Regions from separate parts of the Marinomonas sp. genome, predicted to be linked through region 4. Evidence: predicted binding sites of a transcription regulator. Region 4 holds the regulator's gene; each other region holds the start of a gene.
The links. The regulator PhoB, encoded in region 4, activates phosphate uptake and scavenging genes when phosphate is short. The targets are predictions, from matches to a motif close to TGTCATANNNNTGTCANA.
Positions count from the first base shown of each region.

Region 1: ACO05V_RS18170 (phosphatase PAP2 family protein) is a predicted target of PhoB. The motif match lies at 2,036-2,053, and genes of this name have one in related genera.
Region 2: ACO05V_RS10240 (glycoside hydrolase) is a predicted target of PhoB. The motif match lies at 1,641-1,658, and genes of this name have one in related genera.
Region 3: ugpB (sn-glycerol-3-phosphate ABC transporter substrate-binding protein UgpB) is a predicted target of PhoB. The motif match lies at 1,581-1,598, and genes of this name have one in related genera.

Region 1 covers NZ_OZ245329.1:3,798,714-3,801,845, forward strand. Annotated here, with positions in the region: gene ACO05V_RS18160 (dienelactone hydrolase family protein) at 1-326, shown strand, start outside; gene ACO05V_RS18165 (MJ1255/VC2487 family glycosyltransferase) at 354-1,454, opposite strand; gene ACO05V_RS18170 (phosphatase PAP2 family protein) at 1,451-1,966, opposite strand; gene ACO05V_RS18175 (hypothetical protein) at 2,127-2,696, opposite strand; gene ACO05V_RS18180 (phospholipase A) at 2,804-3,132, opposite strand, start outside.
Region 2 covers NZ_OZ245329.1:2,163,083-2,166,214, forward strand. Annotated here, with positions in the region: gene ACO05V_RS10240 (glycoside hydrolase) at 114-1,595, opposite strand; gene ACO05V_RS10245 (lipocalin family protein) at 1,813-2,361, shown strand; gene ACO05V_RS10250 (hypothetical protein) at 2,378-2,926, opposite strand; gene ACO05V_RS10255 (pepsin-like aspartic protease) at 3,021-3,132, shown strand, end outside.
Region 3 covers NZ_OZ245329.1:1,233,262-1,236,393, forward strand. Annotated here, with positions in the region: gene ACO05V_RS05720 (IS256 family transposase) at 1-1,204, shown strand, start outside; gene ACO05V_RS05725 (hypothetical protein) at 1,246-1,428, shown strand; gene ugpB (sn-glycerol-3-phosphate ABC transporter substrate-binding protein UgpB) at 1,658-2,959, shown strand; gene ugpA (sn-glycerol-3-phosphate ABC transporter permease UgpA) at 3,041-3,132, shown strand, end outside.
Region 4 covers NZ_OZ245329.1:499,257-502,388, reverse strand. Annotated here, with positions in the region: gene ACO05V_RS02310 (response regulator) at 1-141, shown strand, start outside; gene phoR (phosphate regulon sensor histidine kinase PhoR) at 241-1,587, opposite strand; gene phoB (phosphate regulon transcriptional regulator PhoB) at 1,584-2,279, opposite strand; gene ubiA (4-hydroxybenzoate octaprenyltransferase) at 2,364-3,132, opposite strand, start outside.

The sequences.
Region 1 (3,132 bases), 3.3 Mb from region 4:
GATATTTGACTAACGCCTTAGCCGCCGCAATGCCAGAGACTATTCACGCTGGCGCACCTTATTACGGCACGCCGGCTAAATCCAACATAGATAAAATTAAAGCACCATTGCAACTCCATTTTGCTGAATTGGATAAACGAGTAAACGACACTTGGCCAGATTACGAGACAGCACTGAAGGCTAACAAGGTTGATTACACGGCCTATGTATATCCTCAGGCGAACCATGGTTTCCATAATGATTCGACCGCTCGCTACCAAGAGAAAAACGCGGAACTTGCATGGGAACGCACTATTAATTTTTTCAAAAAAACATTAAGCGCTTAGATTAAAAAAGAGTGATGACCTATTAATTTATGCTGTCACTCTTTTAACGCTCTTTACATTCATTGAAGATCGAGGCTTGTTGGATTGAAAATCAATCCCCCGCACATTAGGAGTTTGTTGCCATAAAGACTCACATAAATCTGACACACTAATATCATTACTAGACTGCAACAAAGCAACCACTGCACGGGCAACGTTCGGATACGATATCTGCACCACTCGACTGGTTTCTAGCCATTCTTGAATTACCTGCGAACTCAAAACGTCACTCGTTTTAGCAATACCTAAAAAATCTAATGCTATAGCATTGGAATGTTGTTCTATTTGGCCTTTTAACGGTTTTGCCAAAATACGACGACCAAGCTGCAAGGCTTCGGAATTCAATTCAAACCCCGCATTACAAAGTACAGATTCGCATTCACTTAAGTTCTTTTGGAACCCTTCTCTATCGAAAGGAAAAACTTCTACGTTCCCATACACGCCGGGCTCAATGTCTTTACAATGTAGACGGAAGCGATAATTCTGCACGCCATCCAACCAATCCAATACCGCTTCACTGTTTTCAAAAGGTAGATATACCAAGACCTGCTCAGGGTCAGCCATGTTTTTCATTTGTTGAACATGAATAAGTGGTGGAAGAATTGGATATCCAAAATGATGCCAATGAGCGCCTAGTTGCGTCGCTGCTGGAGCAAAATTGGACATAATCCATTGGGCGATAAAGTTCTTTTTATAGCGAGGAATATCGTACTTGAATGCATATTGATGACCAAACCCTATACAAGGAATGCCTTGGCGTTTGGCGGCCCATGCCACAATAGGCTCAAAATCTGTAATTACCAAATCATAACCACGAGTATCTATTGACCGAATATCTCGGTATAGCTTAAAAAATTTGGCATTCTTACAAGTTGCGTAGAGGTCTAACTGCCCGTTTCGCGCCACGAAACTCAAACCTTGAAAAGTTCGATAATCGCCAAATACAGCCATATCAAAATATTCTTCAGCTGGACGACCAGAAAAAACAAAATCAACCTCCACTCCAGCGGCGTGCATTTCCACCGCCATGGCTCTTGCACGGGTAATATGACCATTGCCCGTTCCCTGAACACCGTACAATATCTTCATACCAAAATCCCTATCGCTAACGCCGCACAAACCGTACCTAACAAAGCACCAATCACAGTATCCGTTGGAAAATGAACACCAAGAAAAATACGTGATAAACCAACATTCGCCGCCCAGAAATACAACATCACATTCATGCTTGGAAACCATTCAGACAAGCAGTAGGCCATAAAAAATGCCCCCGAAGTGTGGCCTGATGGAAACGAAAATTGATCCGAAGGAATGATAAAACTACTAAAATTATCTAGAGCATCCGCTGGGCGGTTACGCTTAAAACCACGTTTTAGAACCAGATATAAGATCCGTTCAACCAAGAATCCTACTATCAACACAAGTGTGAAAGTCACTTCTCCAGCAAACCAGAGCAAAAGCGCTAAAAGAGCATAAAGTGGGCCGTCTGCCGAAAACGAAATGGCACGGTCAATGCGAGTTAGGGTTGCTCGATGCTTACGAGCCATACACCAAGAAAAAGTCTGTACATCTACTGCGTGGATATTCTGAAGGATATTCATACGGTTCACCTCGCTGATTTTGTCTTACTCTCAACATAAACCAGTAAAATGTCCGTTCTGTGGCATTACAGTGACAACTTCATGACATACTGTCATAACGACGACAAGACAAAAAAATACCCCGCTATCGCGAGGTATTTTATGAATCTCAGTCAGTAAATTACTTCATGTGATTCATTTTATGGAATTTTTCGATCATCGCAGTCGGCTTCACTTTTTTGTTGCTGCCATTTAGTGCATAAACAACCGTTTCGCCTTTTGGACCAGAACCTATGTCTGTGTAACGTAAAGGAACTTCACCAACGGCACGCGCTTCGTTCATTTCTTGCAAAGAACCGAAAACATAAATACGACCTTCCATACGCATTTCACCATAGAAAGAATCGGCGCCTTTCAACTCACCGTCATACATTTCAACAGCGGCGATGCCAGACATTTTTTTCTTGTCTGCGTTAGTTAGACCAAAGACAATAGTTTCACCTTTTGGACCTGATCCAATGCGCACTTTACGAAAAGAAGTTTCACCAACCTGCAAAAAGTCTTCATACACACCACGATCATCAAACACATAAATACGACCTTCGTGATGAACTTCGTACAAATCATCGTTGTTTAAAGACATTGTCTCTGCAGCAGGCTTAGTATCGTGTTTTTTTACTGTTTCGCCACAAGCGGTTAACAGTGTTAGTGCAATTAAGCTGGTTGCAACAGGTAAGAATTTCAACTTCATGGTTTAGCTCCTAGGTTAGATTTATAACCACCTTAAAAGCTAAAAATGACACAATCATTACAATCTAATGACAATCCGTTCTCAATGCATCCTACAAGCTGGCAAAATCACAACCAATTGGTCAACATAATACCAATACCAAGCGACTGAGTTTGATGATTATAATCTAGCAAAGATTGCCCATAACCATTGAAGTATTGAATGTAACCACGTGATTTCCCCCATAAAGGAAAATTAAAGCCGACCTGTATCGCGCCTTTATTATCAGAGGATTTCAGGTTATTTCTTAACATTATATCGATACTGTAATCGTCGATAACATGTATTAGATTGAATTCACCATAACCATAATAATTTTCAATATTTGGGTTATCATCAACGTCTGAACTTTCAGGAATACGATACCAAGGCTTAAAGGAAAATGCGGTATCACCAT
Region 2 (3,132 bases), 1.7 Mb from region 4:
AATTATCAAGCATTATATTAAGATTTAAGAATCATTTTTATTTATGGAAAGAAAATACACTGTCTAATTATAATAATAGACAGTGCTTTTATTTAATGCAGGGGTTGCAACGTTCACACAGTAAAACACCAAAAATTAATGCTGTAGGGGCTGACAAGGTTGAGTTTAGAAAGTTTGGGAAAGTCACTCAGTTTGACTTTGCCATTTTTAAATTTAGGCTTGATGCCGTTGATGCGAATTTTCTTGGAGGTAAGTGTATCGGCGGTGATTTCAAAGCGGCGTTTTTTTGACCCGAAGCCATTGCAATGAAGAATTTTAGGACTCGGCGACATATTGATAATGAGCAAAGTACATTTGCCTTCTTTCTTTGCACTATGACAGTAAATTTGTACAAATGGGTCGTTGCTTTGTACGTCAAAGACTTCTTCGCCCATCAGTTTTCCCCATAGCCAGCTGACCCAGTAATCTGGGTTCGGTTTTAATGTTTGGCGGTTAATAAGCGCGTAGTCGCCACCGATGAGGCTTTGTCTTATCATGACTTTTTGACCAATTTTTGCACCTCGTCCTAGTTGATCAGCCCACCAAAAGCACGACAAAAAGCGATCTGATAATTTTGCTTGTCCGCCACACTGTGCTGAGCCCGTTTCTCCTGTCCATAACTGAGCAGTTGGTTGATGTTGGTCGCGAAGCACTTCTAAGCGTCGTGAGTATTTTTCGTAGTCCGCTAAAGAATTAGGCGAGAGGATGTTTTTTAATGTTGCGGCACGGGTTCTTACCGGAGATCGGCTGCTTTGAAACGGGTAATAATGCCAATCGACAATGTCGAGTGATTCTTCAAGATAATTTAAGAATGGCGCGGAAATATTGCTAAGTGGTTTGATGGCTTCGCCGATTCTTGGCCAGAAGGCACTGCCGGGACCTGCGACTTTACTCATTGGGCTGTATTTGCGAACACAGCGAATAAAAGTGTCATAGTCTTTGGCGAGGTTTTTTGCACTGGGTTGCGAGGCTAAGCCATGAAACGCCCAATAGGCATTCAGTTCATTGCCGAGTTCACAAATATCGATTACTTGCCCATGAGCTTGGCTATATTCTAAGAGTTTTGTTACTTCGTCTGCCCGCCATGCACCTTGCTTACGACGCTCGAACAGCCCGTATTTCATAGTGAACATAAGCGCTAAGTCATTACGCTGACAAAACTCATGAAGTTGATGCCACATTTCTTGAGTCAGTGTCAGTCCGTTGGGTGTTGTTTCGGAATTTGATATTTTACTGGTGAAATAAGTGACATTGTCTGCCTCGGATCCACCGACACGAACATAGGCGCTACCAAGACCTTTTACCAATAAGTTGAGTTTTTCTTGGCTTAAGTCAAGAGGTTCTACACGTTCTGTACCAAGCCCACGTTGTGTGCCTTTACTGCCTTCCCACCAGAATCCACCCGCTAAAACGGAAATATCAATCGAGAAAGATAAGTATCTTGGGTCTATGGTTGTAATGGGGGTCGTGCTGTTAAGATTGACGACAAGAGATTTACTCTGGCGAATGTTTTGTCGTCCTTGATTCCACGGACGTATTAGTCTATTGCTAAACAAGAGGTTTCTTCCCTCACAAAAGGTTTTAGTAGACTGCAATAAAAGTATGACATTTGTATGATGGTTTAAACTTGCTGATTGTTTAAATGTACTGATTGCTTAAATGTACTGATTGCTTAAATGTACTGATTGCTTAAATGTACTGATTGCTTAAATGTACTGATTGCTTAAATGTACTGATTGCTTAAATGTACTGATTGCTTAAAAGGACACTTTGATGAAAGTAACGGATTGGATTAAAACTATTTTATTGGTCAGCTTTACCTTATTGGTGGGCTGCACCAGTGCGCCTAAAAATATTGATCCGGTGACGCAATTTCAAATAGAGCGTTATTTGGGCACTTGGTATGAAATTGTTCGCCAAGACCATGCCTTCGAAGAAGGTTTGTCTAATGTCACAGCGACCTATTCACGTCGAGAAGATGGCGGCGTGGCGGTGCTTAACCGCGGTTATTCGGCTGAAGATAAAGAATGGCGAGAAGCGGAAGGCCGCGCTTATTTTGTCAATTCTTCAGATGTTGGGCATCTAAAAGTATCATTTTTTGGACCGTTTTATGGTGCTTATGTGATTTTTGAATTGGATCAAAAAGACTATCAGTACGCCATGATATCAGGCCCGAGTCGCGATTATTTTTGGTTATTGTCTCGCACTCCAACTATGCCTGAAGCCGTCAAACGAAGACTTTTAATGAAAGCGGAAGCCTTAGGGTTTCCGATGGACAAATTGGTTAATGTTGTGCAAAGCAGTAATGTGCCAGCCAGTTAGTTTTTCTAGGTGTTTTTTAGAAAAATGAGCAAGTTATGGACAGCTTGGCGGCTTCGTTTGAGCATACTTCTCCATAAGCTGTGGGACTTTGAATAAGAGCATAGTGCGCATTTGAATCTCGGCACACCGCAATGAAATTCTCATACTCTTGTTGAAAGACGGCTTTTTCATACTCGAAGTCGATAATGGTTTCATTGCCACCAAAGTCCTTTTTCACCGCATCGGCTTCTGCTCTGGTAATGCGGTAATTTAATTCATTGTATTGGCGACGAACCTGATGACAGTAAGCGCTGTTTGGTGTGGTTTCATTACAGTCTGTCATTGAGGTTTCGAGTTTTTCTTTCTCTTCTTTGTAGCGTTTTAAGTTGTCTACTGCTTGGTTGCTTGTGACTTGCCCTTGTTCAGATCTAAGAGACGCAATGTCTAGTTTCATTTTGGTTTTATTCAGACGCTCTTCTTTCGCCAAACACTCTTTTCCAAACGCGATTAAATCGTTGCCATGTACTAGGCTTATAAAAGAACATCCAAATACAAGAATGCTGGATTTAATGATCGAAATACCCATCAGATTATTGATCCTATTTGTTTTTTTGTCACACGTTTGAGGTACGCTCATTGTCACTATGCTCAAGTATACACTGTGTTTTTCTGGAGGAAATATGGATAAGTCGTTATCAATAAAAAGTGAAGGAAAAGGGATTGCTATTTCTCTTGATCGGGGGCCTTATCAGAATAATGGTGCGTCACCTTGGTACGCCTACGTTGGACTTG
Region 3 (3,132 bases), 730 kb from region 4:
AAAAGAACTGGAAGCCTTCGCAAAAGAAGCCGCCAAAGGCATTAAAACGCCTGAGGATCTTAACGAATTTAGCCAAATGCTGAAGAAGATTACCGTTGAGGCGACCTTGAATGCAGAGATGGATGAGCATCTGGGTTACGAGAGACATCAAAAATCCTCGTCAACCAACAGTCGTAATGGTAAGAACAGTAAGCGTATTAAGACGGAAGATGGTGAGTTTGAACTGGATACGCCTCGTGACCGCGAAGGTTCTTTTGAACCAAAGCTGGTCAAAAAGCACCAATCCCGCTTTACTTCCATGGACGATAAAATCCTATGGCTCTACGCGCAAGGTATGAGCACCCGAGACATCGTCAATGCCTTCGATGAATGGTACGGTGCTGAGATATCTCCGACACTGGTATCACGTGTTACCAACGCGGTGATCGAGCAAGTAACTGAATGGCAAGCACGCCCCTTGGATGCCATCTATCCCATTGTGTATCTTGATTGTATTGTGTTGAAAATCCGCCAAGATAAGCGTGTTATCAATAAATCGATTTTCTTGGCACTCGGTATCAACACCGACGGTCATAAAGAACTCATGGGCATGTGGATTGCTGAGAACGAAGGGGCTAAGTTCTGGCTAAACGTCCTCACTGAGCTTCAGCAGCGTGGTGTAGAAGATATTCTCATCGCTTGTGTTGATGGTCTAAAAGGCTTCCCAGAAGCCATCAATGCCGTTTTCCCACAAACCAGCATTCAACTGTGTATCGTGCATATGGTACGCAACTCATTGAAGTATGTATCATGGAAAGACTACAAAGCGGTGACGGCGGACTTAAAGCAAGTTTACCGCTCTGCAACGGAAGAAGAAGCCTTGTTGGAGTTAGATCGTTTCGCAGGCGTCTGGGACGATCAATACCCGCAAATCACCAAATCGTGGCGCAATCACTGGCATAATCTTAATACACTGTTTAGTTACCCTGACGATATCCGCAAAGCGATCTACACAACGAACGCTATTGAATCACTGAACAGTGTCATCCGTAGAGCCATTAAAAAACGTAAAGTCTTCCCAAGCGACGATTCTGCGAGGAAAATGGTTTATCTTGCCATTAGAGAGGCCAGTAAAAAATGGACAATGCCCATTCAAAACTGGCGCCAAGCGATGAGTCGATTTATTATTGAGTTCGAGGAGCGACTCGAAAAGCACCTTAACTAAATGGTAGTTACACAGAATCTGTTACAGGGTCCTTGGCTCTCGTGGCGCACCGTTTAAAAGGTGCTGCACTGGAAGTGTCTGGTTATCGTTTTTGTCGACTCATTACCAGAATGGAAGAGCTGGCCATACAAGGTAGCAGTGACCAGTTGCCTAATCGTTATCAAGCTTTGAGAGAGGAATTCGCCGCTTTGGTGCTTGCCCTTAATCAAGAAATTCTGTGTTAGTTACTACCTAATTGACCTTTCATAGCCTTTAAACAGGCTTTTCATTTTTGCCTATCTGGCTTTCATTTCAGCTGTTTATAGCAACTTTTCAACTATTTATTCTTAAAAAAAGTTTCATTTGAATTGCAATTGTATTTCAAATGAAACCTAACTATCATCAAAGTGAAACATTTTCTTTCTATAGTCGTTCTTTCTTTTCGAATAAAAACTCATTGTGAGGAACACGGAAATGCATAATTTGAAGTTAGCGTCAGTGGTTGTTGGTCTATCTATTGCGAGTTCAGGCTTTGCCGCCACAGAAATAGAGTGGTGGCATGCAATGGGTGGTGCAAATGGTGAAAAAGTGAATGAAATCGCTCAAGCGTTTAATGATTCACAAGATACTTATGAAGTTAAACCAGTTTATAAAGGCAATTATACCGAAACCATGACGTCAGCAATTGCCGCGTTTCGTGCGAAACAACAGCCTGCAATCGTTCAAGTATTTGAAGTGGGTACAGCGAGTATGATGGCGGCAAAAGGCGCTATTTACCCTGTATACAAATTGATGAAAGACTCAGGTCAGGCGTTTGATGAAAGTGCTTACTTGAGCGCGGTTACGGGTTATTACTCGAACAGCGATGGTCAAATGCTTTCTATGCCTTTCAACAGCTCAACACCTGTACTTTATTACAACAAAGATTTGTTCGCTAAAGCGGGCATTACTAACCCACCAAAAACGTGGGAAGAAATGGGTTCTATTTCTAAAAAGCTAATGGCTAGTGGCGTGAAATGTGGTTTCTCTACAGCTTGGCAATCTTGGACTCAGCTAGAAAACTTCAGTGCTCGTCAGAATATTCCTTTTGCAACGCAAGCCAATGGTTTCGGTGGTTTAGATACTAAGCTTGTTTTTAATGGCCCAGAGCAAGTGGCTCATATCAAACAAATGGGCGAATGGCAGAAGAGTGGTGTGTTTAGCTATGGTGGTCGCCGCAGTGATTCAGCGCCTAAGTTTTATAGTCAAGAATGTGCTATGTACATGAACTCTTCTTCAGGCTATGCCAGTATTAAGAAAAACGCAAATTTCAACTTTGGTGTTGCTCAGCTTCCTTATGATGACAAGACGATTTCTTCCCCTAAAAACACCATCATTGGTGGCGCGTCTTTGTGGGTACTGCAAGGTCACTCTAAAGAAGAATACAAAGGCGTGGCGTCTTTCCTAAGCTACCTATCAAGTGCGTCTGTTCAGGCTGACTGGCACCAGTTTTCTGGTTACTTGCCAATCACTAAAGCAGCGTACGATTTGACCAAAGGTCAAGGCTTCTACGCTGCTAATCCTGGTACAGAAACGGCCGTCATTCAAATGACCTCTGGTATACCTACAGAAAACACCAAAGGTTTACGTTTAGGTAACTTTGTACAGATCCGTGACGTTATTAATGAAGAGCTAGAAGCAGTTTGGGCAGGTAAAAAAGACGCACAAACAGCGTTAGATTCAGCGGTGAAACGTGGTGATGTGCTGTTACGTAAGTTCGAAAAAGTTAACAAGTAATATTGATTAACTAACGTTTGTATCCTTCACCTTTAATGGGTGAAGGATTTCCGTTTGGACTTATGGCAAGGTTTCGTTTCTATGTCTGTTTATTTTCCCCATAAAAAGCTGCCGTATCTTCTTTTGTTACCTCAGCTTGTGATTACCTTTATCTTTTTTCTTTGGCCTACTGA
Region 4 (3,132 bases):
AATCGCTTGAATTATTATATTCAATCCGTTGCCACCACCGAGAAAAAACATGACTCGACCTTTTTGACGGTTATCTTGAGTTTGATTGATCAGGACAGTGAGAAAGAGGCGTTTATTAGCCAATTGTTTGATAGCTTATAAAAGACCTTCGCTCGTGACTTCGTGCAAAGGTCTCTATAAGTATTTTTGGGTTTGATTTGAAGATTAAAAAAGGGAAGCGTGAGGCCATGCTTCCCTTTTTTATAATTGATCTGTTGGCGGTGTTTCGTCGATATTAAACTCTATCGCTGGAATAGTATCGTTTCTGGTTCGATTCGCTGGGAAGTGGCAAGAAAACGTACTGCCAAAACCGGGTTGGCTGCGAATTTGTAGTTTGGCGTCATGATGTAGTAGAACGTGTTTTACGATGGCTAAGCCAAGACCTGTGCCACCTGTTTTTGAACCACGTCCTTTGTCTACGCGGAAAAATCGTTCAGTCAGTCGAGGAATGTATCTTGGCTCTATGCCAATGCCTGAGTCTTTTATAGAGAAAACACCATTAAATTCACTGGACTCCCATTTTATAGTGATTTCGCCACCATCTGGTGAATATTTTATGGCGTTAAAAATAAGATTCGAAAAGGCGCTGTAGAGTTCTTTGTAAGAGCCGTACAGTCGAGATTCTTCAGGAATTTGCACGCTAATCGTATGCTTGTCCGTCAAGATGGGCGTTGTCGCATTAGTGATAGTTTTTACTAGGTCTGAGAGCTTATGCCATTGGTTCTCTTCGCGCTTGTCATTACTTTCTAAGCGAGAAAGCAGCAATAGATCTTCAATAAGTTGTTCCATCCGCTCTGATTGCTCAGACATGTTTACAATGCCTTTTTGCATACTTTTAGGCAGGCTGTCCTTGAACATGTCGAGGGTTTCTAGGTAACCTTTAATAACAGTTAGCGGAGTTTTCAGCTCATGGGAAGCGTTGGCAACAAAGTCTTTGCGCATTTGTTCTAGCAAGTGTAAACGGGTCACGTCACGGACAAAAATTAGATGGTCGTTTTTGTCGTATAGCGTGGTTTGAATCTCTAAATACACGCCGTCTTTTGCTGGGGATTTGATGACTAATGGCTCGCCAAAACGTTTTTGACTGAAGTAACGGAAAAACTCTGGGTTGCGAACAATATTGGTAATGACTTGGCCGCGATCAACCGGGCGCATTAATCCAAGAAAGTGCGCCGCCGAGTTGTTCCACCACTCCAAGTTGCCTTGGTTGTCCGCCATGATAACGCCTTCTTTTAAGGCGGTTGTGGAGCTTTCAATTCTTGTTAGAGCTTGGCGCATGCGGCGTTTAGACTTGCGCTGTTTTTTCTGTAAGCGATAAACTGCATCGAAGACATCTCCCCAAATACCGCTTGTTTCTGGTGGCGCCGCTTTTCCTGAATGGCGTAGCCAGTTATGGAATTGGTATAACTGATAAAGCTGCCAGTACAAAGAGCCTAAAACGTATAGCAACAAAACACCCAATAATTGACCTATAACTAAGCCTATTACAATGCAGGCCGCGAGCCCCGCGAGCCAAGTAATAATGGTGTTTCGCCAAACTGTTTTCATACGGACCTTTTTGCTGAGAAGCGGTAGCCAGTTCCTCGTACGGTTTGTATCAAGAAATCATGGGTGCTACCAATGGCTTTGCGTAAACGGCGTATATGGACATCAACGGTACGTTCTTCAACGTAGACATTTCCGCCCCATACTTGATCCAACAATTGCGCTCTTGAATAGGCTCGCTCTTGATGGGTCATGAGAAACTTTAATAGACGGTATTCTGTCGGTCCCATGTCTAAGGGACGGCTGCCTATGGTAACTCGTTGGCTAATTGGGTCAAGGGTCAGACCTTCGATCTCGATTGGTTCGTCAACGCCTTGAGGCGTTGCGCGACGTAACACGGCCTTTAGTCGTGCCACTAATTCGCGCGGCGAGAAAGGCTTGGTGATATAGTCATCTGCACCGACTTCTAAACCTTGAATCTTGTTGTCTTCTTCGCTTTTCGCTGTCAGCATAATGACTGGGATTTCGGCCGTCGTAGGGTCTTTTTTCAATCTACGAGTCAGCTCAATGCCACTACCGCCGGGCATCATCCAATCGACAAGAATCAGATCTGGACGGTGATCCACAATGATTTCATGGCCTTGCTGAATGTTTTCTGCTTCCAAATACTCGTAGCCCGCCATTTCAAGTGCGATAGCGATCATTTCGCGTATGGAAGATTCGTCGTCAATAATTAATACTTTTTTACCGGTCACAGGATTTATCCTCATCTCAGGAACGGTTTCATTAAAACGATCTGATGTGACAATTCTGTTACATTGTCACAACTTTGCCATATATTACATAAAATAGCTTGTAACTAGACCGATGAAAACACAGTAACCAACACGATTATTGTCTAGAAAGGAGCGAAAGCAAGCTTGTCGGTCACGTTCTTTGGCTTGTTTAAATTGTTGATAAAAGAGTCCAATGCAAACTACGAGTGATACAAAATATAGCCAATGTAATCCTGCTAGTAGACCAATCCAAGTTAATAAAGATAAGGTGAGTCCTTGCAGGCAAACGATGATGAATAAATCGTATCGGCCAAATAAGATTGCTGTAGATTTGATACCAACTTTAAGGTCGTCTGGACGATCTGTCATGGCGTAATAGGTATCGTAGGCGATAGTCCAAAAGCAGTTTGCGACAAACAGCATCCATAATTCTGGATCCGCTAAGTCTCCACCTTGTGCGCTGTAGGCCATAGGAATCGCCCAAGAGAAGGCTAAACCAAGGAAAAGCTGAGGCAGATGAGTATATCGTTTCATAAATGGGTACAGGGCAGCAAGCCCCAATCCTGCGAACGACAGTAAAATCGTTCTCATATCCGTAAATAGCACCAAGATAAAACTCAAAATCGACAAGAAGCAAAACAGCATCAGCGCTTCTTTTTCGGATACTCGACCAGAAGGTAAAGGACGGTTCTTCGTGCGTTCAACGTGGCCATCGACTTTTCTATCGGCGAAGTCATTAATAACACAACCTGCTGAACGCATGCTGAAAACACCTAAGACGAAGATCACCACTAAATGCCACTCAGGCATGCCATCGGCTGCAAGCCATAGT